One region of the Streptomyces sp. CA-243310 genome, then DNA from elsewhere that is predicted to be linked to it. Evidence: predicted binding sites of a transcription regulator. Region 1 holds the regulator's gene; the other holds the start of a gene.

Evidence for each region. The regulator HspR, encoded in region 1, represses chaperone genes until heat shock. The targets are predictions, from matches to a motif close to TTGAGNNNNNNNNNCTCAA.
Region 2: the regulator HspR is predicted to act here: its motif matches at 2,732-2,750, upstream of lon (endopeptidase La).

The regions. Positions count from the first base shown of each region.
Region 1 is NZ_JBNJMF010000001.1:100,175-114,636, reverse strand. It holds gene dnaK (molecular chaperone DnaK) at 142-1,989, shown strand; gene grpE (nucleotide exchange factor GrpE) at 1,989-2,672, shown strand; gene dnaJ (molecular chaperone DnaJ) at 2,712-3,905, shown strand; gene ACQEVM_RS00575 (heat shock protein transcriptional repressor HspR) at 3,907-4,368, shown strand; gene ACQEVM_RS00570 (helix-turn-helix transcriptional regulator) at 4,441-5,502, opposite strand; gene ACQEVM_RS00565 (hypothetical protein) at 5,740-6,090, shown strand; gene ACQEVM_RS00560 ((2Fe-2S)-binding protein) at 6,090-6,404, shown strand; gene ACQEVM_RS00555 (pyridoxamine 5'-phosphate oxidase family protein) at 6,611-7,030, opposite strand; gene clpB (ATP-dependent chaperone ClpB) at 7,144-9,744, shown strand; gene ACQEVM_RS00545 (YbjN domain-containing protein) at 9,959-10,501, shown strand; gene ACQEVM_RS00540 (prevent-host-death family protein) at 10,772-11,257, shown strand; gene ACQEVM_RS00535 (hypothetical protein) at 11,332-11,604, shown strand; gene ACQEVM_RS00530 (pyridoxal phosphate-dependent aminotransferase) at 11,679-12,869, opposite strand; gene ACQEVM_RS00525 (hypothetical protein) at 13,139-13,267, shown strand; gene ACQEVM_RS00520 (DUF2617 family protein) at 13,566-14,117, shown strand; gene ACQEVM_RS00515 (polyamine aminopropyltransferase) at 14,304-14,462, shown strand, end outside.
Region 2 is NZ_JBNJMF010000001.1:1,453,820-1,468,281, reverse strand. It holds gene ACQEVM_RS06980 (MarR family winged helix-turn-helix transcriptional regulator) at 1-189, opposite strand, end outside; gene lon (endopeptidase La) at 313-2,709, opposite strand; gene ACQEVM_RS06970 (DUF4097 family beta strand repeat-containing protein) at 2,911-3,699, opposite strand; gene ACQEVM_RS06965 (sulfurtransferase) at 3,764-4,606, opposite strand; gene ACQEVM_RS06960 (glycosyltransferase family 39 protein) at 4,755-6,179, opposite strand; gene ACQEVM_RS06955 (hypothetical protein) at 6,221-6,838, shown strand; gene ACQEVM_RS06950 (response regulator transcription factor) at 7,286-8,026, shown strand; gene ACQEVM_RS06945 (HAMP domain-containing sensor histidine kinase) at 8,023-9,102, shown strand; gene ACQEVM_RS06940 (multifunctional oxoglutarate decarboxylase/oxoglutarate dehydrogenase thiamine pyrophosphate-binding subunit/dihydrolipoyllysine-residue succinyltransferase subunit) at 9,361-13,293, shown strand; gene fxsT (FxSxx-COOH system tetratricopeptide repeat protein) at 13,387-14,462, opposite strand, start outside.

The DNA of each region.
Region 1 (14,462 bases):
GGTGTCGGCGGCGTGTCGCGGCCCTAGTGAGCGTAAGAGCGGGATAAAAGTTGAGCGCCCTCGACTCAGCTCTGTTGACGTCGGCGCGGACGATGGTGCATGGTTGAGTCTGTTCCACTCAAGTCAGCTGGAGGAATCGAAATGGCACGTGCGGTCGGCATCGACCTGGGCACCACTAACTCCGTCGTCAGCGTTCTGGAAGGCGGCGAGCCCACCGTCATCACCAACGCCGAGGGCGCCAGGACCACGCCGTCCGTCGTCGCCTTCGCCAAGAACGGCGAGGTCCTCGTCGGAGAGGTGGCCAAGCGCCAGGCGGTCACGAACGTGGACCGGACCATCCGTTCCGTCAAGCGCCACATGGGCACTGACTGGAAGATCAACCTGGATGGCAAGGACTTCAACCCGCAGCAGATGAGCGCCTTCATCCTGCAGAAGCTGAAGCGCGACGCCGAGGCGTACCTGGGTGAGAAGGTCACGGACGCGGTCATCACCGTCCCGGCCTACTTCAACGACTCCGAGCGTCAGGCGACGAAGGAAGCCGGCGAGATCGCGGGTCTGAACGTCCTGCGCATCGTCAACGAGCCGACGGCCGCCGCCCTGGCCTACGGTCTCGACAAGGACGACCAGACCATTCTCGTCTTCGACCTCGGTGGCGGCACCTTCGACGTGTCGCTCCTCGAGATCGGCGACGGCGTCGTCGAGGTCAAGGCCACCAACGGTGACAACCACCTCGGTGGCGACGACTGGGACCAGCGCGTCGTCGACTACCTGGTGAAGCAGTTCCAGAACGGCCACGGCGTCGACCTGGCCAAGGACAAGATGGCGCTCCAGCGTCTGCGCGAGGCCGCCGAGAAGGCGAAGATCGAGCTGTCCTCCTCCACGGAGACCACGATCAACCTGCCGTACATCACGGCGTCCGCCGAGGGCCCGCTGCACCTGGACGAGAAGCTCACGCGCTCGCAGTTCCAGCAGCTCACCGCGGACCTGCTGGACCGCTGCAAGACCCCGTTCCACAATGTCATCAAGGACGCGGGCATCAACCTGTCCGAGATCGACCACGTGGTCCTGGTCGGTGGCTCCACCCGCATGCCGGCCGTCGCCGAGCTCGTCAAGGAGCTCACCGGCGGTCAGGACGCCAACAAGGGCGTCAACCCGGACGAGGTCGTCGCCATCGGCGCGACCCTCCAGGCGGGCGTGCTCAAGGGTGAGGTCAAGGACGTCCTGCTCCTCGACGTGACCCCGCTGTCCCTCGGTATCGAAACCAAGGGCGGCATCATGACCAAGCTCATCGAGCGCAACACCACGATCCCGACCAAGCGGTCCGAGATCTTCACGACGGCCGAGGACAACCAGCCGTCCGTGCAGATCCAGGTCTACCAGGGCGAGCGCGAGATCGCGGCGTACAACAAGAAGCTCGGCATGTTCGAGCTGACCGGCCTGCCGCCGGCCCCGCGTGGCGTCCCGCAGATCGAGGTCTCCTTCGACATCGACGCGAACGGCATCATGCACGTCACGGCCAAGGACCTTGGCACGGGCAAGGAGCAGAAGATGACCGTCACCGGCGGCTCCTCGCTCGGCAAGGACGAGGTCGACCGCATGCGCCAGGAGGCGGAGCAGTACGCGGACGAGGACCTGCGTCGCAAGGAGGCGGCCGAGTCCCGCAACCAGGGCGAGCAGCTCGTCTACCAGACGGAGAAGTTCGTCAAGGACAACGAGGACAAGGTCCCGGCCGACGTCAAGGCCGAGGTCGAGGCCTCCGTCACCGAGCTGAAGGAAAAGCTCAAGGGCGAGGACGCCGCGGAGATCCGCACCGCGACCGAGAAGCTCGCCGCGGTCAGCCAGAAGCTCGGCCAGGCCATCTACGCCGACGCGCAGGCCGGCCAGGCCGGTGGCGCGCCGACCGGTGACGCCGACCAGGCCAAGGCCGACGACGACGTCGTCGACGCCGAGATCGTGGACGACGAGAAGCCGAAGGGTGGCGCTGCCTGATGTCGGAGGAGACCCCGGGTTTCGACGAGAAGCCTGAAGTCCCCACCGGCGCCGACGCGGACGACGCCGCCGCCGAGCCGAAGGCCGCCGACTCCTCCCCGGAGGAGAAGGCGGCCCCGGCCGGGGACTCGGACACTCAGGCCGTCGGCCGGGAAACGGCCGTCCTGGCGCAGTTGGACCAGGCCCGCACCGCGCTCGGTGAGCGCACCGCGGACCTCCAGCGGCTCCAGGCCGAGTACCAGAACTACCGCCGTCGGGTGGAGCGGGACCGGATCGCCGTCAAGGAGATCGCGGTCGCGTCCCTCCTGACGGAACTCCTCCCGACCCTGGACGACATCGGCCGGGCACGGGAGCATGGCGAACTGGTCGGCGGCTTTAAGTCGGTGGCCGAGTCGCTGGAGACCGCCGCCGCCAAGATGGGGCTGCAGCAGTTCGGCAAGGAGGGCGAGCCCTTCGACCCGACGATCCACGAGGCCCTGATGCACTCGTACGCGCCGGATGTCACCGAGGACACCTGCGTGGCGATCCTGCAGCCGGGTTACCGGATCGGCGAGCGCACGATCCGCCCCGCGCGGGTCGCGGTGGCCGAGCCCCAGCCCGGGGCGGCCCCGGCCGCCAAGTCCGAGTCCGCGGACGGCGACACGCCGTCTGACAAGGACGCGGATGCCCCCGACAAGGGCTGACGTCCACCATGTAGCCGCACGAGAGGAGGGCCACCGGGGATGAGCACGAAGGACTTCGTCGAGAAGGACTACTACAAGGTCCTCGGTGTCCCGAAGGACGCGACCGAGGCCGAGATCAAGAAGGCGTACCGGAAGCTCGCCCGCGAGTTCCACCCGGACGCCAACAAGGGCGACGCCTCGGCCGAGGAGCGCTTCAAGGAGATCTCCGAGGCGAACGACATCCTCGGTGACGCCAAGAAGCGCAAGGAGTACGACGAGGCCCGCGCCCTGTTCGGCAACGGGGGCTTCCGCCCCGGTCCGGGCGGGGGCGGCGGTTCGTTCAACTTCGACCTCGGCGACCTCTTCGGCGGCCAGCCGCAGGGCGGTGGCGGCGCGGCCGGCGGCTTCGGCGGCGGACTGGGCGACGTCTTCGGCGGCCTGTTCAACCGCGGTGGCGCCGCCGGCCCGGGTACGGGACCCCGTACCCAGCCGCGCCGCGGCCAGGACATCGAGTCCGAGGTCACGCTGTCGTTCACGGAGGCCGTGGACGGCGCGACGGTCCCGCTCCGGATGTCCTCGCAGTCGCCCTGCAAGGCCTGCTCCGGCACCGGCGACAAGAACGGCACCCCCCGGGTGTGCCCGACCTGCGTCGGCACCGGCCAGGTCTCGCGCGGCAGCGGTGGCGGTTTCTCCCTGACCGACCCCTGCGCCGACTGCAAGGGGCGCGGTCTGATCGCCGAGACCCCCTGTGACATCTGCAAGGGCAGCGGACGGGCCCGCAGTTCCCGGACCATGCAGGTCCGGATCCCGGCGGGCGTCTCCGACGGCCAGCGGATCCGACTGCGCGGCAAGGGGGCCCCGGGCGAGCGCGGCGGCCCGGGCGGCGACCTGTACGTCGTCGTCCACGTCGACGGGCACCCGGTGTTCGGCCGGCGGGACGACAACCTCACGGTGACGGTCCCGGTGACGTTCGCCGAGGCCGCCCTGGGCGCCGACATCAAGGTCCCGACGCTGGGCGGCCCCCCGGTGACCCTGAAGCTTCCCCCGGGTACCCCGAACGGGCGTACGATGCGGGCCCGCGGCAAGGGTGCGGTCCGCAAGGACGGCACCCGCGGCGACCTGCTCGTAACGGTGGAGGTCGAGGTGCCCTCGGAGCTGTCCGACAAGGCCCGTGAAGCCCTGGAGATGTTCCGCGACGCGACGGAGTCGCAGGACCCGCGCGCCGCGTTGTTCGAGTCCGCGAAGGGAGCATGACATGGACGGCCGCCGCAGACAGTCCCGGTTGGGCGGGGCTTATCAGCTCACTGATGAGACCCCGGTCTATGTGATTTCGGTGGCCGCCCAGCTCTCGGGACTGCATCCGCAGACCCTGCGTCAGTACGACCGTCTCGGTCTGGTCTCCCCGGACCGGACGGCCGGCCGCGGACGTCGATATTCGGCCAGGGACATCGAGTTGCTCCGCACGGTGCAGGCGCTGTCCCAGGACGAGGGCATCAACCTGGCCGGCATCAAGCGGATCATCGAACTGGAGAACCAGGTCGCCGCCCTCCAACAGCGCGTGGCCGAACTGGCGACGGCCGTGGACGGCGCTGCCGCCGCGCTCCAGGCCCGCGAGGCCCAGGTGCACGCCTCGTACCGCCGCGACCTGGTCCCGTACCAGCCGCCGCAGCCGGGCAGCGCCCTGGTCGTCTGGCGCCCCAAGCGCCCGATGGACTGACACCGCCGCCCGACACCGCCGTTCGACGCGAAGGCCCCGCCCGGATCACCCGGGACGGGGCCTTCCGCGTCGCTACAGGTGGTTGGCGTGGCCGCCGTGGTCGGCCTCGTCGTCCGGGAGGTGCGGGGCCGAGCTGTGCAGGATGCCGGACTGGGCGATCAGGAAGCCGAGCTGTGCCCGGCTGCCGCTGCCCAGGGCCGTGGCCAGCCGGGCGATGTGCGCTCGGCAGGTTCGTACGTTCATTCCCAGCCGGCGGGCGATGGCCTCGTCCACGTGCCCCTCGACCAGGAGCTGCGCGATGGACCGCTGCACGCCCGTGATGCCGTCGTGCATGTGGGTGTAGGTGACCTCCTCGCTCAGGGGCACGGCACGCCGCCAGAGCTGCTCGAACACCTTGATGAGGTAGTCGACGAGCCCCGGGTGCCGCAGCTCCAGCGCCACCCTCCGGTCGTCGCTGACCGGGATGAACGCCACCGTGCGGTCGAAGACGATGAGCCGCTCGATGAGCTCCTCCAGGGTGCGGATCTCCACCTTCCCCGCGGAGATCCGGTCCACGTACGCCAGCGTGCCCTGGCTGTGCCGCGCGGTGTGTTGGTACAGCGTCCTGATGCTGATGCCCCGGTCGATCAGCGGGGCGTCCCGCTCCAGGGCCTGTGTGAGGGCCAGGGAGGGCCGCGCACCGCCCGGTTGGATGGTCAGCATCTCCGTGTGGCATTCGGCCGTCGCCAGGTCCAACGCGGCGTTGATCCGCTCGAAACCCTCCAGGACCGTGATGGCGTGGGTGTTCGCCGGGTTCTGCGCACTGATGGTCAGAAACGGCTCGAAAGCATCGGTGAGATCTACAGCCGTACGCCGTCTGTCCTGGATCTCGCGTTCAATCGGATGCAGCCGTTGCGCCAGTGCGACGGACGGGGGAACCGGGCGGAGCTGGTTCGCGTCATCCGGGTCAGGCTGCACCAGGGAGAATTCAAGCAGGCAGGGGGCCTGCTGAACCTCGCTCCGGGCGATCCGGCCGGCGCTGAGCGCAGCCGTGTACAGCCGCGTTCCCTCAGGGCACAGGGACGTGACGGAGTGGGGATGAGTCGGGTTTGTCGCACTTTTGGGCAAATCTCCACCCCCCAGGGTCCTGAACATGCAAGAACATGATGCATCGTCCCTGTGGCATTGACGTGCCTGAATGAGCCATCGTCTGTGTGGCGGGGGAGAGGATTCCATCAAGTGAGGACGAAGCCGACCATGTATAAGAGAATGCTTCGCTCGGCGCTTGCCGTTGGTTTCTCCGCTGTTGCGGTCTTTGGGGTAGTCGGTGCCGTCGAAAGTGACGCGGGGGGCACCGCTCTGACCGGCGACAGTGGCTGGACCGGCGCGCCGGTGGGCAAGTCGGACAGCGGATGGACCGTGCTGCCGGCCGGTGACTCCGGCTGGACCCATGGTCCGTCCGGCAAGGCGGACACGGGCCGGACCGTGCTGCCGGCGGGTGACTCCGGCTGGACCAACGGTCCGTCCGGCAAGGCGAACACCGGCTGGACCGTGGTGCCGGCCGTCGACTCGGGCTGGACCAACGGTCCGTCCGGCAAGGCGGACAGCGGCTGGACCAGGATCCAGGCGGGTGACTCCGGGTGGACCAACGCGCCCTCGCGTCTGTCGGACAGCGGCTGGACCAGCGCGCCCTCCGGCGCGTCGGACTCCGGCTGGACCGTTCTGCCTGCGATGGCCGTCTGATGACCCCCGACGACCGAGACTTCCGACGCGAGATGGCTTCGGCGTACCGGTCCGGGTGGCAGTTCATCGACCTTGCCACCGCGATCCCCCACGCCGGTGACTCGTTGATGGTCACCCTGTTCGGCCAGCCGATCGTCGTCGCGCGCGAGGAGGACGAAGACGTCCGCGCCTACCGCTGTCTGCGCCGCCCCCGGGGCGCACCGCAGCCCGTCCGCTGCGAAGTGCGGTACGGCATGGTTTTCGTCAATCTCGACCAGCGGGACCACCAACTCTTCGAACCCGACATCACCGCCGCCACCCCCCGAAGTGCCTGAAGCGATTCCCCCGTCGTTGCAGATCGCTCAGGCACTACCCCCACACAACGGCGCCATCGTGGACCTGACCACGATGGCGCCGTTGTGCTGTCCGCGTCCAGTGGTTGAACCGGACAAACACATCGACCGGTTTCGCGTCCGTCCCCACGTCAGCCCCCGCGGCCACGCCTGCGCCCGGGTCGCCCGCGCCGGGGTCGGTCCCCGGGTCAGCCGCGCCCCATCGCGCGGTCCAGGGTGATCTCCATGACCACCCGGTCCGGGTTCGGCGAGGGCGTCCGCCCGTAGCGCTCCGCGTAGCGCGCCACCGCCTCCGCCACCGAGGCCTCGTCCGTGCGGATCACCGCGTGGCCCTCCAGCGTGGCCCAGCGCCGGCCCTCCATCTGGCAGACCGCGACCCGCGCCGTCCCGTCCGGGGCCGCCAGGATGTTGCGGATCTTCTTGCTGTGCCGGTTGCTGATCACCCGCGCCAGCCCCGCCTCGGGGTCGTACGTCACGCCGACCGGCACCACGTGCGGGCTGCCGTCGGGGCGCGGGGTGGTCAGGGTGCAGACGTGCCGCTCCCGCCAGAAGGCGAGGTACTCCGGCGTCGGGTTGAGTACGTCTTGGGGTGTCTTCGTACCAGGCATGGCCCGAAGAGTACGAGATGCCGCACCACACACTGCCTTGAGTGGAATAGACTCAACTTTGTGCACGCTATACGTGTCATACCCCTGTATCTCGACGGAGAGGAGAAGCCGCAGTGGACGCCGAGCTGACCAACAAGAGCCGGGACGCGCTGAACGCCGCCACCCGCAGGGCCGTCAAGGACGGCCACCCGGACCTGACCCCCGCGCACCTGCTGCTGGCCCTGCTCGCCGGCGAGGACAACGAGAACGTCACCGACCTGCTCGCCGCGACCGACGCCGACCAGGTGGAGGTCCGCGCCGGCGCGGAACGCCTGCTCGCCGCCCTGCCCAGCGTGACGGGTTCCACCGTCGCGCCCCCGCAGCCCACCCGCGAGCTGCTCGCCGTACTCGCCGACGCCGACGAGACGGCCGGGAAGCTCGGAGACGACTACCTTTCCACCGAACACCTGCTCATCGCCCTCGCCGCCAAGGGCGGCGCGGCCGGCGAGCTCCTTTCCACCCAGGGCGCGACGGCGAAGAAGCTGCTGGCCGCATTCGAGGAAGCACGAGGAGGACGCCGGGTGACCAGCCCCGACCCCGAGGGTCAGTACAAGGCCCTGGAGAAGTTCGGCACCGATTTCACCGCGGCGGCCCGTGAGGGCAAGCTCGACCCGGTCATCGGCCGTGACCAGGAGATCCGGCGGGTCGTCCAGGTCCTGTCGCGCCGTACGAAGAACAACCCGGTCCTCATCGGCGAGCCCGGCGTCGGCAAGACGGCCGTCGTCGAGGGCCTGGCCCAGCGCATCGTCAAGGGCGACGTCCCCGAATCGCTGAAGAACAAGCGGCTGGTCTCCCTCGACCTCGGTGCGATGGTCGCGGGCGCCAAGTACCGCGGCGAGTTCGAGGAGCGACTGAAGACCGTCCTCGCGGAGATCAAGTCCAGCGACGGCCAGATCATCACCTTCATCGACGAGCTGCACACCGTCGTCGGCGCGGGCGCCGGCGGGGACTCCGCCATGGACGCGGGCAACATGCTCAAGCCCATGCTGGCCCGCGGCGAGCTGCGCATGGTCGGCGCGACCACCCTCGACGAGTACCGCGAGCGGATCGAGAAGGACCCGGCGCTGGAGCGCCGCTTCCAGCAGGTGCTGGTGGCGGAGCCGACCGTCGAGGACACCATCGCGATCCTGCGCGGGCTCAAGGGCCGCTACGAGGCCCACCACAAGGTGGTCATCAACGACAGCGCCCTGGTCGCCGCGGCCACCCTCTCCGACCGGTACATCACCTCCCGCTTCCTGCCCGACAAGGCCATCGACCTCGTCGACGAGGCCGCGTCCCGGCTCCGCATGGAGATCGACTCCTCCCCGCTGGAGATCGACGAACTCCAGCGCTCCGTGGACCGGCTGCGCATGGAGGAACTCGCGCTGAAGAACGAGTCCGACCCGGCCTCCCTCGAACGGCTGGAGAAGATCCGCAAGGACCTCGCCGACAAGGAGGAGGACCTGCGCGGCCTCACCGCCCGCTGGGAGAAGGAGAAGCAGTCCCTCAACCGCGTCGGCGAGCTGAAGGAACGCCTGGACGACCTGCGCGGGCAGGCCGAGCGCGCCCAGCGCGACGGTGACTTCGACACCGCCTCCCAGCTGCTCTACGGGGAGATCCCGACGCTGGAGCGCGAGCTGGCGGAGGCCACCGAGGAGGAGGAAGAGGCCACCAAGGCCGGGACCTCCAAGGACAGCATGGTCAAGGACGAGGTCGGCCCCGACGACATCGCGGACGTGGTGGGCGCCTGGACGGGCATCCCCGCCGGCCGGCTCCTGGAGGGCGAGACCGACAAGCTCCTGCGGATGGAGGAGGAGCTGGGCCGTCGTCTGATCGGCCAGTCCGAGGCCGTGCGGGCCGTCTCCGACGCGGTACGCCGCACCCGCGCAGGCATCGCCGACCCGGACCGCCCGACCGGCTCGTTCCTCTTCCTCGGCCCGACCGGCGTCGGCAAGACGGAGCTGGCCAAGGCCCTCGCGGACTTCCTCTTCGACGACGAGCGGGCCATGGTCCGCATCGACATGTCGGAGTACGGCGAGAAGCACAGCGTGGCCCGCCTGGTCGGCGCCCCTCCCGGCTACGTCGGGTACGAGGAGGGCGGCCAGCTCACCGAGGCCGTCCGGCGTCGCCCGTACAGCGTCGTCCTGCTCGACGAGGTGGAGAAGGCGCACCCCGAGGTCTTCGACGTCCTGCTCCAGGTGCTCGACGACGGCCGCCTCACCGACGGCCAGGGCCGCACCGTGGACTTCCGCAACGCGATCCTGGTCCTGACCTCGAACCTGGGCAGCCAGTTCCTGGTCGACCCGGCGACCTCCGAGGAGGACAAGAAGGCGCGGGTCCTGGACGTGGTCCGGGCCTCCTTCAAGCCGGAGTTCCTCAACCGGCTCGACGACCTGGTGGTCTTCTCCGCCCTGAGCAGGGACGAGCTGGCCCACATCGCACAGCTCCAGATCGACCGTCTCGCCAAGCGGCTCGCGGCCCGCCGCCTCACCCTGGACGTCACCACCGAGGCGCTGGCCTGGCTGGCGGACAAGGGCAACGACCCCGCCTACGGCGCCCGCCCCCTGCGCCGACTGATCCAGACGGCCATCGGGGACCGCCTCGCGAAGGAGATCCTCTCCGGCGAGGTCAGGGACGGCGACACCGTACGGGTGGCCGTGGCCGGGGAAGACCTGCTGGTCGGCAAGGTCCTGTAGGCCCCGCCGGTCGTACCCTGGGCGGTGGGGGCCGAAGGATCCGGGCCCCCGCCGCCCCCGCGACGAACGGCCACGCGCCGGATCGTGTGGGGCCCCGTCCTCCTTACCTGAGTCCTACTCGTGTCCGCCCGGAGCGGATCGCGCGTGCGGGGCTGGACACGGGGTGGGACCGATGGTGGAGGATGTGGTTCATCCGCACGAAGGGAAGTACACGGTGAGCATCGACCCGGCCTCGATTCCGAACTTCGGAGGGCAGCAGCCCGATCCGCAGGCCACAGGACCGGCGGGCCCCGTCGTCCCCGACCAGGATCTGGTCAAGCAGCTGCTGGAACAGATGGAGCTCAAGTACGTCGTCGACGACGAGGGTGACCTCGCGGCGCCGTGGGAGGAGTTCCGCACGTACTTCATGTTCCGCGGCGAGGACGAGCAGCAGGTCTTCTCGGTGCGGACCTTCTACGACCGCCCGCACGAGATCGAGGACAAGCCGCAGCTCCTGGAGACGATCGACGACTGGAACCGTCGCACCCTGTGGCCGAAGGTCTACAGCCACACGCACGACGACGGCTCGGTCCGCCTGATCGGTGAGGCGCAGATGCTGATCGGCACCGGCGTCAGCCTGGAGCACTTCGTGTCCTCCACGGTCAGCTGGGTCCGTGCCTCGATCGAGTTCGACAAGTGGCTCGTCGAGCAGCTCGGCCTCGAAAAGGACGTCGACTCCGCCGAGGGCGAAGAAGACAAGGGCGACGACAACAACTAGTCGCCCCCACAGCGGTACGCGCGCCACGAGGAGCAGGTACGCCCCGTGGCCGCACGAGAGCCCGGACGCCACCGGGGTCACCAAGACCCGGGTGCGCGGCCCGGGCTCTCGCGTTCCCCCTCCCGGTGGGGCCGCGACGGGGTCCTACAGCCGCCCGAGGCGGTCGACGGCGTCGCGCAGCACGTCCTCCCGCTTGCAAAAGGGCAAGGTATGAACACGGGAGAGCCCAGAACGCTGGCACTCAGAGTGTAATCTGAGTACAGTCTGAGTATGAGCCTTGCTTACCTGGGAGCCGAGCCCGAGTCGGTTTCGTTCACCGACCTGTCGAGAAACCCAAAGGCCGTAGCGGCCAGGGCCGCTGCTCTCGGGGCTCTGCGCGTTACGCATCGGGACGCACCCGACATGGTGCTGACGACCGCCCTGCATGCGGAGCGCACCGAGGAGAACCTCACGACGGCATCCCGGCTCTTCCTCGCGCTGATGAAGCACGATGACGGAGCCCGGTCGCTCCTGCTGGCGCTGCCTGAGGTCTTCCCCTGGGTGCGGCATCTGGATGACGAAGAGGTGCAGGCGTTCACCTTGGAGCTCCTGGAAGCGCTGTCCGACGCGGCAGAACTGGGCGCCAGGGAAGCCGTGCACCGCGTGCTTGTTTCCTGGCGGGCGACGGCTCGCATCAACTCCGATCCGGATCAGCTCAAGGAAGCGCTGCGTCCGCTCGATGGGGATTACCTTGGACCGGTCGAGGTGGGCGAGTGAGCCCGAAGAAGGGCGATCGTGTCAGCGTCCCACCTCTGAGGGGGTGGAATGTGGTCTTCGGGGCCACGGAGGCGGTGACCGGATGGGAGGAGCTGTGCCGCGCGGCGCTGCCCAGTGCCCACCGCTGCCTTGAGGCGCTGCGCACCGACCCGCTGTCGCGTGACAACTGGAACCGTCAGCACCAGCTACGCGGGAGGCTCTCCACCAAGGAGTGGAAGGGCTCCGCGCTGGAGCAGTGGGAGTTCGAGGTCACGGGTGGTGGCCGCGTGCGCTACCTGGTCAGCCCCGAGACGTCGACGGTAATCCTGGTCTACGCGTCCACGCGGCACCCTAAGGACACCGAGTAACTCGTCGTGCCGTGCGGTAAGGGCCTCGGCCGGAAGGCCGGGCCCTGTGCCCGCACATCCGTATGGCTCGCTACTCAGCGAGCCAGCCGCCCGAGGCGGTCGACGGCGTCGCGCAGCACGTCCTCCCGCTTGCAGAACGCCCAGCGGACCTGGGTGGCGCCGGCGGCCCGGTCGTCGTAGAAGACCTGGTTGGGGATGGCGACCACACCGCAGCGTTCGGGCAGGGCGCGGCAGAAGGCGAGCCCGTCCTTCTCCCCGAGGGGGGTGATGTCGGTGGTGATGAAGTAGGTGCCCTGGGGCCGGTAGACCTCGAAGCCGGCTGCCGTCAGCCCGTCCGCGAGGATGTCGCGCTTGGCGGCGAGGTCCGCGCGGAAGGTGTCGTAGTAGGCGTCCGGCAGCGCCAGGGCCTCCGCGATGGCGTACTGGAACGGGCCCGAGGCGACGTACGTCAGGAACTGCTTCGCGGAGCGGACCGCCGCCGTCAGGGCGGGCGGGGCGGTGACCCAGCCGACCTTCCAACCGGTGAACGAGAACGTCTTGCCGGCCGACGAGATCGTCACCGTGCGCTCGCGCATGCCGGGCAGCGAGGCCAGCGGTACGTGGGTGCCCTCGAACACCAGGTGCTCGTAGACCTCGTCGGTGACGACGAGCAGGTCCCGCTCGATCGCGAGTTCCGCGACGGCCGCCAGTTCCGCCGGGGTCAGCACCGTGCCGGTCGGGTTGTGCGGGGTGTTCAGCAGCAGCAACCGGGTGCGCGGGGTCACGGCGGCGCGCAGGGCGTCGACGTCGAGACGGAAGTCCGGCGCGCGCAGGGTCAGCGGTACGCGGACGGCCCCCGCCATGGCGATGCAGGCGGCGTAGGAGTCGTAGTACGGCTCCAGGGCGATGACCTCGTCACCCGGCTCCAGCAGGGCCAGCAGGGAGGCCGCGATGGCCTCCGTCGCGCCCGCCGTGACGAGGACCTCCGTGTCGGGGTCGAACGCGAGTCCGTGGAAGCGCTCCTGGTGGTGGGCGATGGCGGTACGCAGCTCGGGGACGCCGGGGCCGGGCGGGTACTGGTTGCCCTTGCCGTCCCGGATCGCACGCACGGCCGCCTCGGCGATCTCGGCGGGACCGTCGGTGTCGGGAAAGCCCTGACCCAGGTTGATCGATCCGGTGCGGGCGGCCAACGCCGACATCTCCGCGAAGATCGTGGTGCCGAAGACCGCCAGGCTGCGGTTGAGGAAGGGGCGGCTGCCGGCCGCGGGTGCGCTCATGACGGCCATCCTGCGGGCAACCTCTGGAGTTGCTCAAGTGTGCTTTGGCGCCGATGGCCTGAGGGAATCTCCCCGGCACACGGGACGCGGGGATCCCGGACCCCGGGGGACCGGGGTGTCAGAGAGGGGCCGGAGATGGTGCTGATCGCAGTGCTCGTCGCAGTGGGCGTGTTCACGCTCGTGGTCGTGGGGATCGTCCGGGCGGCCGTCAAGGCGGGCGGCTCGGCCCGCCGCCGAAGTGGCGGAAGCCACTGGGCGGGGGGAGGATCCTCCGGTGGGTGTTCGACCGGATCCTCCTGTGGTTCGTCGTCCTCCTGCGGCTCGTCGTCCTCTTCCTGCGGTTCGTCCTGCGGGGGCGGGGGGTGCGGGTCCAGTTGACGAACACGGCCGGAGCCGCACCCGAGTAAACGAGACGCCCAGCGGGGACAACTTCCCTCGGGCGTCTCCTTGTTCGGCTGCTTGTTACGGCGTACGGGGGGCACGTTGTTGAACACGTGAACTGTGTAGCCCCCGGGGGGATGTAAACCCCGTCAAGTTGGGTAAAAACGCTGTGAGTGCCGTGCCTTTCATGATTCCCTCGGTTGAGTAGACCAGTCCTCGGACCTCCCTGGACTTCCTGTGGACCCGTGCCGGTGTCCCCCCACCCGTTGACCACCGCTGGCGGGCCCCGGCCACCTCTCCCTCGCGCGTTTGCGGAGCCGACTCATGCTCACGACCCTCCAGACCACCTATACCGACACGCGTGCCGCCGATCTCGCCTGGGCCCTGGGTCGGGAGCGGCTGCCCGCCTTGGCCGTACTGAATCTTCGGCTCGACGGGGCGAAGGTGGAGTTGCGCCTGCTCGGGGCCTCCCACCAGGTCCTTCTGGAGGAGGGCGAGGTGCTCTGTTCGGAGACCGTCGCCTGCATGCCCGGCAGCAGCACACCGTTGCCGCTCGGCGTGGCCAAGCGGGTCGGCGACTGGGAGTACGAATTCGCCGCCCGCGTGGAGACCCTGCCTCCCGGCTCGTTCGCCGGGAGGGCGCAAGAACTGCTCGCGCTGGTCGCGGATCACCCGAACGGGCTCGCCGGGACCTTCCCGGGAAGCCCGCACGCGTTCACCGCCCTGCTCGCGCAGCGTCACGAGGGCCAGGTCCGCTGGCGGACCTGGCACGCGTACCCGCAGGAAGGGCAGTTGGTGGCCACGCGCACCCGGGTGGGCATGCGGACCGGGTCGCCGACCGTGACCACCCCCGAGGTGACGGCCGCGTCGCTGTAGGCCGTTCCTGTCGGTGGTCGGGGCGGGGGTCGGGGCTGTCGAATCCCGCCGGTCGAGGTGCGCGGTCCACCGGCCCCTGTGACGGCGGTGGTTGCGCCCGGGTTACGCCAACTGGGCGGATCAGTACGCCACTTGCACCCATGTGGGTGACAGGGTGCGAGTGGGTGGTGACGTACGGTTCGCTTCATGATCGACCGTTCCGTCCCGCGCCGGGTGTTGCCGGCTCCGGAGTCACGGGGCGTGGCGACCCGTCCGGCCGCCCTGCCCGTACGGCCCCGGACCGGCCGGCTCCTCGTCCTGGCCACCGTGTTCGTATGCGCCGCCTGCGGGCTCGTCTACGAACTG
Region 2 (14,462 bases), 1.4 Mb from region 1:
GTACGCGGCCAGTTCCGTGGCCCGCTGGCGCCCCGCCGCCTCCAGCCGCACCAGCAGTCCGTACGCGGCCGGCTCCAGCTCCGGGTGAAGTGCGCGGGCCATCTCGCCGGAGGAGGCCCGGGCCCGCCGGAGGAAGACGGACAGCTCCCGCTCCAGGGCAAGGAACTCCTGGTCTTCACTCCCGTGCACGTCCGGCTCCTGTCGATGGTGGTCCCGTCGCGGTGTGTGTCCGCCCGGTCAGTATTTCGCAGCGGGTACGCCGACGGCCCGGGGCCCCGCCGAAGCGGGGCGCCGGGCCGTCCGTGTGCCGGATCAGGCGGCCACCGCGGCCGGGACCTCCGCTCCGGCCAGGGCCAGCTCCAGCACCTGGCGGACATCCGTCACCGGGTGTACCTCCAGCCCCTCCAGCACCTCGGCCGGGACGTCGTCCAGGTCGGCCTCGTTGCGCTTGGGGATGATCACGGTGGTCAGGCCCGCCCGGTGCGCGGCGAGCAGCTTCTGCTTGACCCCGCCGATGGGCAGCACCCGCCCGGTCAGCGAGACCTCGCCGGTCATGGCGACGTCGGTGCGGACCTGGCGGCCCGACAGCAGCGAGGCCAGCGCGGTCGTCATGGTGATGCCCGCGCTCGGTCCGTCCTTGGGGACCGCGCCGGCCGGGAAGTGGATGTGCACGCCCCGGTCCTTCAGGTCGGCGACCGGCAGTTCCAGTTCCGCGCCGTGCGAGCGCAGGAAGCTCAGCGCGATCTGCGCGGACTCCTTCATCACGTCGCCCAGCTGGCCGGTCAGGGTCAGCCCGGCGGCGCCGGTCTCCGGGTCGGCCAGGGAGGCCTCTACGTACAGGACGTCGCCGCCGGCCCCGGTCACGGCGAGGCCGGTGGCCACGCCGGGCACGGCGGTGCGCCGCTCGGCGGGGTCCTGCGCGGACTCCGGGACGTGGTGCGGTCGCCCGATGAGCGCCCGCAGGTCGCCGGCGCCGATGTGGAACGGCAGCTTCCGTTCTTCCAGCTCGTGCTGCGAGGCCACCTTGCGCAGCAGCCGCGCGAGGGAGCGCTCCAGGGTCCGTACGCCCGCCTCTCGGGTGTACTCGCCGGCGAGCCTGCGCAGGGCGTCCTCCTCCAGGACCACCTCGTCGGCGCCGAGACCGGCGCGCTCCAGCTGGCGGGGCAGCAGGTGGTCGCGGGCGATGACGACCTTCTCGTCCTCGGTGTAGCCGTCGAGACGGACCAGCTCCATGCGGTCGGCGAGGGCTTCCGGGATGGCCTCCAGGACGTTGGCGGTGGCCAGGAAGACCACGTCGCTGAGGTCCAGTTCGACCTCCAGGTAGTGGTCCCGGAACGTGTGGTTCTGGGCGGGGTCGAGGACCTCCAGCAGGGCGGCGGCCGGGTCGCCCCGGAAGTCGGAGCCGACCTTGTCGATCTCGTCCAGGAGGACGACCGGGTTCATCGAGCCGGCCTCCTTGATCGCCCGCACGATCCGGCCGGGCAGCGCGCCGACGTAGGTCCGCCGGTGGCCGCGGATCTCGGCCTCGTCCCGTACGCCGCCGAGGGCGACGCGCACGAACTTGCGGCCCATCGCGTGGGCCACGCTCTCGCCGAGGCTGGTCTTTCCCACCCCGGGCGGGCCCACGAGGGCCAGCACGGCCCCGCCGCGCCGCCCGCCGATGACGCCCATGCCGCGCTCGGAGCGCCGCTTGCGGACCGCCAGGTACTCGGTGATGCGGTCCTTCACGTCACTCAGTCCGGCGTGCTCGGCGTCGAGCACGGCCCGGGCGCCGCGGATGTCGTACTCGTCCTCGGTGCGCTCGTTCCAGGGCAGTTCCAGCACGGTGTCGAGCCAGGTGCGGATCCAGGAGCCCTCGGGCGACTGGTCGCTGGAACGCTCCAGCTTCTCGACTTCCTTGAGGGCGGCCTCCCGTACCTTCTCCGGCAGGTCGGCGGCCTCGACGCGGACGCGGTAGTCGTCGGACTCCTCGCCGTCCTTCTCGCCGTTCAGTTCGCGCAGTTCCTTGCGCACCGCCTCCAACTGCCGCCTCAGCAGGAACTCGCGCTGCTGCTTGTCGACGCCGTCCTGGACGTCCTTGGCGATGGACTCGGCGACGTCCTGCTCGGCCAGGTGGTCGCTCAGCGCCTTGACCGCGAGCCGGAGCCGGGCGACGGGGTCGGCCGTCTCCAGCAGTTCCACCTTCTGGGCCAGGGTCAGGAAGGGCGAGTAGCCGGAGTTGTCGGCGAGCGCCGACACCCCCTCGATCTGCTGCACCCGGTCCACGACCTGCCAGGCGCCGCGCTTCTTGAGCCAGCTGGTGGCGAGGGCCTTGTACTCCTTGACGAGCTCGGTGACGGCGCCGGGCAGCGGCTCGGGCACCGACTCCTCGACGGTCTCGCCCTCGACCCAGAGCGCGGCCCCGGGCCCGGTGGTCCCGGCGCCGATGCGGACGCGTCCGCGCCCCCGGATGAGCGCGCCCGGGTCCCCGTCGGAGAGCCGTCCCACCTGCTCGACCGTTCCGAGCACACCGGTGCCCGCGTACTGTCCGTCGATCCGCGGCACGAGCAGCACCCGGGGCTTCCCGCTGCCCGCGGCGGCCTGGGCGGCCTCCACGGCCGCCCGCACGTCGGCGTCGGACAGGTCCAGCGGGACGACCATCCCGGGCAGCACGACCTCGTCGTCGAGCGGCAGTACGGGCAGGGTGAGCGATACGGACGTCGAAGCCATGATCTTCCCTCCGGCAGTGAAGTTGAGCTATGCCGACTCAATGCCGATGAGCCCCCCGATGTTCCCCCACCACCGTTCGCCGGGGGCGAACACCCCTGCGAGGCCTGTGCCGGAGAGCCGTGTGGGGTTGTCCCCAGTGCTCCATCGGGGGCTTGATCAGGCGATCGGCCCCCGCCCGGTTCCCCGCCGATCCCCGCCCCCTCAGGCCGCCGAGACGCTGACGTCGCCCGAGGTGGTCCTCACCGCGAGGCGGGCGTCGGCCGACGGGTCGGTGGGCAGGGCGACGCGGCGGTCGCCCGAGGTGGTGGAGACGTCGACCCGGTAGGGCGCCGACGGCACCGTCAGGGTGACGTTGCCCGAGCCGGTCTCGGCGGCCACCGAGTTCGGGGACGTGGCGAAGGTCAGGCGGGCGTCGCCGGACGCGGAGCGGATGTCGGCTCCCGGGCCGGCCAGGGCCGAGCCGGTGATGTCGCCGGAGGACGTACGGGCCTTCAGCGCGCCCGCGATGCGGTCCACCTTCACGTCGCCCGAGGAGGTCTCGACGTCGGCCGCCGCCACCCCGGTCACCGTGACGCGCCCGCTGCTGCTTTCGAGCTTGACCGTCGCGGAGGCCGGCACCTCCAGGCGGTAGTCGACGTAGCAACTGCCGGTGCAGCCGGTGTCGAAGGTGAGCAGGCCCCCGGAGACGTGCTGCTCCGGCCGGGGCGCCGTGTCGCCCCGGTAGTGGACGGTGCGGTGGACGGTGACGCCCGGGCCGCTCCCCGGCGTCACCTCGATGGAGCCGTGCCGGGCGCCCGTGATCTCGACCGCGGTGACGGCCTCGGGGACGGTGGCGTCGGCGCTCGCGGTCTTCATGGTGTGCGCGGTCAGTGAGCACCCCGTGAGGAGGAGCGTGCCGACGACGGCGCAGGCCGCGGCTGCGGTGCGGGCGGGTCGGGAGGCCCGGGCGAGTGCACGGGGGCGGGCGGCGGGCGCGGTGTGGGAAGGCATGACGCCAGTCTGTCGAGGCGTCGGCCGCGGGGCGATGGGGCCGGTACCCGGGGTCCGGGTGGGGTTAACCCCCGTTCGTCACCGGCCGGTTGGACGGCATTCCCCACTCGCTCCAGGAGCCGTCGTACACCGCGAGGTCCCGGTACCCGGCGAGTTCGGCGCCGAGCGCGAGCACGCAGGCGGTCACCCCCGACCCGCAGCTGAGGTACAGGCGTTCCCGGTCGCCCGCCAACTCCGCGAAGGTCTCGTGGAGTTCCGCGGCGGGACGCATCAGGCCGTCCGGCCCCTTGAGGTCGCCGAAGGGCAGGTTCAGGGCGCCCGGCATGTGTCCGCCGCGCAGCCCGGGGCGGGGTTCGGGGGCGGTGCCCGCGAATCGTTCCCGGGTGCGGGCGTCCAGGACGGCCGCCGCCGGGTCGGCCAGGACGTCGGTGACGGCGGCGGCGTCCACCAGCAGTCCGGCGCGGGGCCGGGCGGTGAAGGTGCCGCGGGGGCCGTCGTACCCGGGGCGGGTGTGTTCCACGGGCAGGCCGTCGGCTTCCCACGCGGGCAGTCCGCCGTCCAGGACGGCGGCCCGGTCGAAGCCCATGGCGCGCAGCATCCACCAGGCACGGGCGCTCGAATGGAGGCCCGCGGCGTCGTACACGACGACCGTGGCCCGGTCGTCGAGGCCGAGGTCCCGCATCGCGCGTTCGAAGTCGGCGGGGGCGGGCATCGTGTGCGGGAGCCCCGTCGTGTGGTCGGACAGGGCGCCGTCGAGGTCGAAGGGTCGGGCGCCCGGGATCCGTCGGTCGAGGCCGCGGTGGGGGGCGACGGAGGCGTCGAGGACGACCAGGTCGGGCTCGCCGAGCCGGGCGGCCGCCCAGGCGGTCCCGACGAGGGGGCCCGGGGGGTTCTCGGACACGGTCATGCGGCGCCTCCGGCAGCGTGGTCCACGGGCTCGGCGGTCCGACCCGCCTCCCATCCAACCACCCTCCCCGGCGGGCCACTCGGGCCGTCGCACGCACCGGCCGGCCGCGAGCCGCACCCCGGTCACGGTCACGGCCTCAGCCCCGGCCTCAGTCCCGGTCGCAGCCGCCGGCCGGGCCCCGGGCCGCGTAGACCACGATCCGCGCGCCCCGCACCCGCGTCTGCGAGCACTGCACGTACCCGGCGGCCAGCGCCTCCCGCTTCGCGACCTCCGCCGGGTACGGGTCCAGGGGTTGCCCCTCCGGGTCCAGCAGGGCCACCACCCGGGGAGCGCCCGCCAACCGCGTCCGGATCTCGTCCGGGTCGGCCTCCGTGCCCCACAGGCTCCGCGAGGCGGTCGGGGAGCGGTCCAGGGCGAGGTCGCGCAGGGGGGCGTACACGGCGGGCGAGGACAGCAGCCACTCGCGGCGCCGGGACGGCATGAACAGCACGGCGTCCCCGGGCCGGGCCCGTTCCCGGACGGCGGCCGCCACCGCGAGCACGTCGTCCTTGCGGCTCTCCGGGGTCCGCAGCCACACCGACCACCAGCCGAACGGCACGAGCAGCGCGGCCGTCAGCACCCAGGGCCGGAGCCCGCGCGCGGTCGCGAGCCGGGTTCCGGCGAGCAGGGCGAGCCCGGTCAGCGCGTAGAGGACGTACCGGTCGACGTACCAGGGGTGCGCGAGCGAGACGAGCAGCAGCAGCCCGGGCGGCAGCAGCGCGAGCGGCACGGCGACGCGGACGAGTTCGCGGGGCACCGACGTCCCCCGGGCGAGCAGTGCCACCGCGAGCACGAGCACCCCGTACGCCGCCCAGTCCCGCAGGCTCGGCCGACCGAGCCAGCCCAACTGCCGCTCGGCCTGCGCCGCGCTCACCCGGGCCAGCGGCAGCAGCGCGACCACGACGACGACGGCGCTCCACCGCCAACCGCGCGAGCGCCGGGCGACGCAGCCGTGCGCGAGCAGGGCCAGTACGGCGAACTCGTGAAGCCAGCAGCCGAGCAGCAGCACCGTCGTGTACGCCGCCCACCGCTCACACAGCATCAGGTGGCCGGCCCACACCACGGCGCAGGCGACGAACGCGTACGAGCGTCCCTCCTGCGCGTACATCTGCACGGGCGGCAGGACGGCGTAGACGGTCCCGGCGTACAGCGCGGCCCGCTCCCCCGCCAACCGGTGGGCCATCGCGGCCACCCCGGCGGCGGCCAGGGCGGTGGCGGCGACGGACGGCAGGCGCAGCGCCCACAGGCCGCCGTCCCACAGGGCGAACACACCGTGCATGAGCAGGTAGTGGAGCCCGTGGACGGCGTCGACCTGCCCGAGGAGCGCCCACAGGTCGCCCAGGGGGCGGTGCGCCACCTGCACGGTGACGGACTCGTCGCGCCACATGCTGCCGCCGGCCGGACCACGTTCCAGGGACCAGAGCCCCAGGGCGACGGCGACGAGCGGGGGCACCCACCGCCAGAGGGCCGTGCGGGCGGTGTCGCGGCTGATGTCGGCCTCCGGGTGCTTCCGCGTGACGGGTGCGGACTCCATACTCGGGGTCCGGGTCGGCCGAATTCCCGCGGGGGTGTGGCGTGCGCGCAGGGCGAGCGGGACGGGCGGAACGGACGACGACGGTATCGGGCGCGGTGCTCGGCGCGGTACTGGCCGCCGCGCTGCTCGGCGGGTGCGGCGCCGGCGAGGAACCGGCCGCCCGGCACACGGAAACGGCGACGGTCGGCGCTTCGTCACCCGCGACCCCGACCACCGGCACCCCGTCCGCCGGCGGCCCGAGCGCGTCCGCCCCCGGCGATCCGACGAGCCCCGGTCCCGGTCCCACCGGCACGGCCCCGGCCCCCTCGCCCCGCGTCACCTCCCCGGCCGCGACCCTGGTCCGGGTCACCCGCAGCGGCGGCTTCGCCGGCCGCACCGGCACCCTGGTGATCGGGGGCGACGGCTCCTGGACCCGGCTGGACGGGCGGGCGAAGGAGGTCGGCCGGGGAAGGCTGACGGGCCCTCAACTCGACACGCTGCGCGCCGCGCTCCGGGAGGCCGACTTCGCCCGGCTGCCCCGGACGTCGAAGAGCGGGACCGTGTTCGACGGGTTCACCTACGCCTTCGTCCACGGGGGCTTCGAGGTGACGACCGGCGACGGCTCGGTGCCCATCGCCCTGACGCGGGTGTTGGACGCGCTGCCCCCGTTCGAGGACTGAGGGGGCGGACGGGGAGCCGGTGTCGCCCGGCGCGGGAGGCGCACGAGAGCATCGTCAACGGCTGCTCCCCGAGGGACACTTCGGAAGGCCGCTCCGAACGCCCTGTGATCGAGGCGGCGTTCGGGGTCCCGTCCCCGCCGGGCCCGGCCGTGCTCGTCGGCGGTCTCGGCGTCGGCTCCTCCCTCGCCGCCGCGGACCTCGCCGCCCGCCGGGCCCGCCCGACCACCGGCGGGGCGCTCGCGGTCGGGTCCGCGCGATCGTTCGCGACCTTCGGACAGGCCCTGCGGAATGCCGGATTCGAGTCGGTACGGACGGAAGAAGTGCGAGTCGCCCGAGGTGTCCCGGACGTCGTCCACCTCTCACGGGGCTCCGGTCGGCCCCACATGGCCGCAGGCCTGCGCCTCCTCTACGCTGCACCCCATCACGCGGGTTCTTCAGGGGCGGGACATGGAACAGACACACACCACCCACAACGGCGCCGCGGCCACCCCAGGCGCCCAGCGGCGCGTGCTCGTGGTCGAGGACGACCGCACCATCGCCGACGCCATCGCGGCCCGGCTGCGCGCCGAGGGCTTCCAGGTCCAGGCCGCCCACGACGGCCCTGCCGCCGTCTCGGCGGCCGAGAGCTGGCTGCCCGAGCTGCTGGTGCTCGACGTCATGCTGCCCGGCTTCGACGGGCTGGAGGTCTGCCGTCGGGTGCAGGCACAGCGCCCGGTGCCGGTGCTGATGCTCACCGCCCGGGACGACGAGACCGACATGCTGGTCGGCCTCGGGGTCGGGGCGGACGACTACATGACGAAACCGTTCTCGATGCGCGAGCTGGCCGCACGGGTCCACGTACTGCTGAGACGGGTGGAGCGGGCCACACTGGCCGCGACCGCCCCGCGCGGGGCCACCCTGCGCCTGGGCGATCTGGAGATCGACCACGCGCAGCGCCGGGTCCGCGTGCACACCGAGGACGTGCACCTGACACCGACGGAGTTCGACCTCCTGGTGTGCCTGGCCGGCACGCCGCGGGCGGTCCTCTCCCGGGAGCAGTTGCTGGCGGAGGTGTGGGACTGGGCCGACGCGTCCGGGACCCGTACCGTCGACAGCCACATCAAGGCGCTGCGCCGCAAGATCGGCGCGGAACGGATCCGCACGGTCCACGGCGTCGGGTACGCCCTGGAGACCCCGGCCCAGCCGTGAGCCAGCGGCAGCCGGGCGGCGGGCTGCGGCCGTACTCGCCGTTCTCGATCAAGACGAAGCTGGGCACGCTCGTCGTGGTGTCGGTCTTCATCACCACGGGCCTGCTGCTGGTGGCCCTGCGCACGGACACCGAGCTGCGGTTCATCACGGTGTTCTCGGTGATCGCCTCGATGCTGATCACCCAGTTCGTGGCGCACGGCCTGACGGCGCCGCTGGACGACATGACCACGGTGGCCCGGGCGATCTCCCACGGGGACTACACGCGCCGGGTGCGCGAGGCGGGGCGCCGCGACGAGCTGGGCGACCTGGCCGCGACGATCAACCTGATGGCGGACGACCTGGAGGCCGTGGACCGGCACCGCAAGGAGCTGGTCGCCAACGTCTCCCACGAACTGCGCACGCCGATCGCGGCCCTGCGGGCGGTCCTGGAGAACGTGGTCGACGGGGTTTCGGCCGCCGATCCGGAGACCATGCGGACGATGCTGAAGCAGACGGAACGCCTGGGCCGGCTGGTGGAGACCCTGCTGGACCTGTCGCGTGTGGACAACGGGGTGGTCCCGCTGCGGGCCCGCCGGTTCGAGGTGTGGCCGTACCTGTCGGGGGTGCTCAAGGAGTCGGGGCTGGCGGCGGCCGGGCGGCCGGGCCTGACCACCGGTTCGGGCGGGCACACCCGCAACGACGTCCACCTGCACCTGGACGTGTTCCCGTTCGAACTGACGGCGTACGCCGATGCGGAACGCCTGCACCAGGTGGTGGCGAACCTGATCGACAACGCGGTCAAGCACAGCCCCCCGCACGGCCGGGTCACGGTCCGGGCCCGGGCCGGCGACGCGCCCGGGAGCCTGGACCTGGAGGTGCGGGACGAGGGTCCCGGGATCCCCGAATCCGAGTGGCACCGGGTCTTCGAGCGGTTCAACCGGGGCAATTCCGGGGGCGGCGACGGGGGTACCGGACTGGGCCTGGCCATCGCCCGCTGGGCCGTCGGCCTGCACGGGGGGCAGATCGGAGTGGCCGAATCGTCACGCGGCTGCCGCATCCTCGTCACGCTTCCGGGCAGCTCCCAGGCATCGCGTTGACGTAGGGTTCGAGTGGGAAGGACATGATCTCGGCCACACGCGCCGGGGTCCGTCAGGGGTGCGAAGCCAAGGGGGCCGCAACCACGGTGTCCCCTACCCGAACCACGCTTGTTTCCCGCCATTCCAAGCGGTGAAACCCGCCTTTCGATGTGACCTGCGCGACGTAAGTCCCGCCCGGCCTGCATCGGACGCCCGGGGAGGCGTAGCCTTTATTCCCGCTGTCCATACCTTGTGAAGCGGAAGAGGGCGGTTGCCGCCGTGTCGCCACAGTCCCCCAGTAACTCGAGCACCACGACCGAAGCAGCAGAGGGCGGGAAGACCCCTGCCTCAGGCTTCGGTGCCAATGAGTGGCTCGTCGACGAGATCTATCAGCAGTACCTCCAGGACCCGAACTCGGTCGACCGGGCCTGGTGGGACTTCTTCGCCGACTACAAGCCCGGGGGCGCAGCAGCCCCCGCCAAGGCCGACGGTCCCGAGAAGTCCCCGACGACGAAGGATGGCGCCTCCGCACAGGCCGCCAGCCCCGCCGCCCAGGCCCCGCAGGCCCCCGTCGCGGCCGCCACGGGGGCGGCGAGCGCCGGTGCGAGCACCGGTGCCGTGAGAGCGGCTGACGCCGCGCCCTCGGCCGCGACCACGCCTGTGCCAGCTCCTGCCCCTGCTCCTGCCACCCCCTCTGGTGCCCCTGCCGTGACTGTCACCTCCCAGGCCCAGGCCGCCGCACCGGCCGCGCCCTCCGCTCAGGCTCCGGCTGCCGCCGCGCCCGCTCCCGCAGCCCCCAAGGCCGCGCCTGCCACCGAGGCCCCCTCGGGCCCCGAGCTGGTGACGCTCCGCGGCCCCGCCGCTGCCGTGGCGAAGAACATGAACGCCTCCCTCGACGTCCCGACGGCCACGTCCGTCCGCGCCGTCCCGGTGAAGCTGCTGTTCGACAACCGCATCGTCATCAACAACCACCTCAAGCGCGCCCGGGGCGGGAAGATCTCCTTCACGCACCTCATCGGCTACGCGATGGTGCAGGCGATCAAGGCCATGCCGGCCATGAACCACTCCTTCGCGGAGAAGGACGGCAAGCCGACCCTGGTCAAGCCGCAGCACATCAACTTCGGTCTGGCGATCGACCTGGTGAAGCCGAACGGCGACCGTCAGCTCGTCGTCGCCGGCATCAAGAAGGCCGAGACCCTCAACTTCTTCGAGTTCTGGCAGGCGTACGAGGACATCGTCCGTCGCGCCCGCGTCGGCAAGCTGACGATGGACGACTTCACGGGCGTCACCGTCTCGCTGACCAACCCCGGCGGTCTGGGCACCGTGCACTCCGTGCCCCGCCTGATGCCCGGGCAGTCGGTCATCATGGGCGTCGGCTCCATGGACTACCCCGCCGAGTTCCAGGGCACCTCGCAGGACACCCTGAACAAGCTGGGCATCTCCAAGGTCATGACCCTGACCTCGACCTACGACCACCGGGTCATCCAGGGCGCGGCCTCCGGCGAGTTCCTGCGCATCGTCGCGAACCTGCTGCTGGGCGAGAGCGGCTTCTACGACGACGTCTTCGAGGCGCTGCGCATCCCGTACGAGCCGGTCCGCTGGCTCCGGGACATCGACGCCTCGCACGACGACGACGTCACGAAGGCCGCCCGCGTCTTCGAGCTGATCCACTCCTACCGGGTCCGCGGCCACGTCATGGCCGACACCGACCCGCTGGAGTACAAGCAGCGCAAGCACCCCGACCTCGACATCACCGAGCACGGCCTCACCCTGTGGGACCTGGAGCGCGAGTTCGCGGTCGGCGGCTTCTCCGGCAAGTCGATGATGAAGCTCCGCGACATCCTCGGCGTGCTGCGCGACTCGTACTGCCGCACCACCGGCGTCGAGTTCATGCACATCCAGGACCCGAAGCAGCGCCGCTGGATCCAGGACCGCATCGAGCGCCCGCACTCCAAGCCGGAGCGCGAGGAGCAGCTGCGCATCCTGCGCCGGCTGAACGCGGCGGAGGCCTTCGAGACCTTCCTGCAGACGAAGTACGTCGGCCAGAAGCGGTTCTCCCTGGAGGGCGGCGAGTCCGTCATCCCGCTGCTCGACGCCGTCATCGACTCGGCCGCCGAGGCCCGCCTCGAAGAGGTCGTCATCGGCATGGCCCACCGCGGCCGGCTGAACGTCCTGGCCAACATCGTCGGCAAGTCGTACGCGCAGATCTTCCGCGAGTTCGAGGGCAACCTCGACCCGAAGTCGATGCACGGCTCCGGCGACGTCAAGTACCACCTGGGCGCCGAGGGCACCTTCACGGGCCTGGACGGCGAGCAGATCAAGGTCTCGCTCGTCGCGAACCCCTCCCACCTGGAGGCCGTGGACCCGGTCCTGGAGGGTGTCGCCCGCGCCAAGCAGGACGTCATCAACAAGGGCGGCACGGACTTCACCGTCCTGCCGCTGGCCCTGCACGGCGACGCGGCCTTCGCCGGCCAGGGTGTGGTCGCCGAGACGCTGAACATGTCGCAGTTGCGCGGCTACCGCACCGGCGGCACCGTGCACGTGGTCATCAACAACCAGGTCGGCTTCACCGCCGCCCCGGAGTCCTCGCGTTCCTCGATGTACGCGACCGACGTGGCCCGCATGATCGAGGCGCCGATCTTCCACGTGAACGGCGACGACCCGGAGGCCGTGGTCCGCATCGCGCGGCTCGCCTTCGAGTTCCGTCAGGCGTTCAACAAGGACGTGGTCATCGACCTCATCTGCTACCGCCGTCGCGGCCACAACGAGTCCGACAACCCGGCGTTCACCCAGCCGCTGATGTACGACCTGATCGACAAGAAGCGCTCGGTGCGCAAGCTCTACACCGAGTCCCTCATCGGTCGCGGCGACATCACCCTGGAAGAGGCCGAGCAGGCGCTCCAGGACTTCCAGGGCCAGTTGGAGAAGGTCTTCGCGGAGGTCCGCGAGGCCGCCACGCAGCCCGCCGCCGCCCCGCAGGTCCCGGCGCCCACCGCCAACTTCCCGGTCGCGGTGAACACCGCGGTCTCGCAGGAGGTCGTGAAGCGGATCGCCGAGGCCCAGGTCAACATCCCCGACACGGTCACCGTGCACCCGCGTCTGCTGCCGCAGCTCCAGCGCCGCGCGTCCATGATCGACGAGGGCACGATCGACTGGGGCATGGGCGAGACCCTGGCCTTCGGTTCGCTGCTGATGGAGGGCACCCCGGTCCGGCTGTCCGGTCAGGACTCCCGCCGCGGCACCTTCGGTCAGCGTCACGCGGTCCTCATCGACCGGGAGACCGGCGAGGACTACACCCCGCTGCTGTACCTGTCGGACGACCAGGCCCGCTACAACGTCTACGACTCGCTGCTCTCCGAGTACGCGGCCATGGGCTTCGAGTACGGCTACTCGCTGGCCCGTCCGGACGCGCTGGTCCTCTGGGAGGCCCAGTTCGGTGACTTCGTCAACGGCGCGCAGACCGTCGTCGACGAGTTCATCTCCTCGGCCGAGCAGAAGTGGGGCCAGACGTCCGGCGTCACGCTGCTGCTGCCGCACGGCTACGAGGGCCAGGGCCCGGACCACTCGTCCGCGCGTCCCGAGCGCTTCCTCCAGATGTGCGCGCAGGACAACATGACGGTCGCGATGCCGACCCTGCCGTCGAACTACTTCCACCTGCTGCGCTGGCAGGTCCACAACCCGCACCACAAGCCGCTCATCGTCTTCACCCCGAAGTCGATGCTGCGTCTGAAGGCGGCGGCGTCGAAGGCGGAGGAGTTCACCGAGGGTTCGTTCCGTCCGGTCATCGGGGACACCCGGCTCTCCTCCGGAGAGGGTGACCCGAACGCGATCCGCAAGGTCGTCTTCTGCTCCGGCAAGGTCTACTACGACCTGGAGGCCGAGCGGGAGAAGCGCGGCGTCACGGACACCGCGATCCTGCGCATCGAGCGTCTGTACCCGCTTCCGGGCGCGGAGCTCCAGGCGGAGATCGCCAAGTTCCCGAACGCGGCGAAGTACATCTGGGCGCAGGAGGAGCCGGCGAACCAGGGTGCGTGGCCGTTCATCGCGCTGAACCTGATCGACCACCTCGACCTGGCGGTCGGCGCGGACATCCCGGCCGGCGAGCGGCTGCGGCGCGTGTCGCGTCCGCACGGTTCGTCCCCGGCGGTGGGTTCCGCGAAGCGTCACCAGGCGGAGCAGCAGCTGCTGCTGAACGAGGTCTTCGAGGCCTGATCGCCGCACCTGCCCGAACCGTGAAGGCCCGGACCCCTGAGGGGGTCCGGGCCTTCCGGCGTCCCCGGTCGCGGCCGGAGCCCCGGTCGCGGTCTACGGCTGGGGTTCGAAGTCCCAGTAGGGGCGGGTCTGTTGGCGTGCGGACACGGTGTGGACGTGCTGCGGCCCGAGGGTGCGCATCAGCGCCCGCAGCCCGGCGTCCTCGTGCTTGGACGCCTCCACGTCCTCCCGGACGGCCCGCAGGTCGGCGGCGAGGGCGATCTCGGCGCTCAGGGTCATGGGGTGGTCGGGCCCCAACACCTGCCCTGCGGCCCGCAGGGTCTCCCGGCTGAGGTCCACGGCGTCCTCCAGCCGTCCGGTGATGTTGCGGTGTCCGGTGGCGTTCAGGGCGCAGCCCAGCGTCCAGGGGTGGCGGTCGCCGAGCGCGCCCCGCATGCCGACGAGGGCCTGTTCGGCGAGGTTGAGGGCCTCCTCCCGTTCGCCCTGGGCGCGGAGCACCAGGCCGAGGTTGCCGACGGTGCCGATGCTGTACGGGTGGGCCAGGCCCAGTTGTGACTGGTAGCCGCGCACGACCTCCTCGGAGATCCGGCGGGCCTCGCCGACGTCCCCGTACTCGCGCAGGTAGGTGGCGTAGTCGGAGGCGACCATCAGGGTCCAGGGGAACTCGGCGCCGAACACCCGGGTCGAGCGTTCCAGGACGCCGCGCAGGCGGGCGCCGGCGCCGGGGATGTCGCCGGCGCGGCGCAGGCACATGCCGAGGTTGTGTTCGGCGCGCAGGGTCTGCGGATGGTTGGGGCCGAGGACCTGGGCGTTGAGTTTGAGCCCCTGTTCCTGGCGGGCCTGCGCCTCGCGGTAGCGGCCCATGAGCCGCAGGCCCATGGCGCAGCCGATGCCGGAGGAGAGGGTGGCGATGTGGCGTACCCGCAGGACCCGTTCGCGGCGGCGCAGGGTGTCGAGGTCGGTGTCGTACGCCTCCTGGTAGCGGCCGAGGAGGCGCAGGGCGACGGCGACGTTGTTCTGGGCGTTGAGGGTGGTGGAGTCGTCCTCGCCGAGCAGTTCGCGGTACGTGGTGAAGGCGTGTTCCAGCAGCAGGCGGGCCTGTTCGAACTTGGCGGTGCCGAGCAGCACTCCCGCGTACGTGCTGGTCGCGCGCAGGGTCTCCAGGTCGC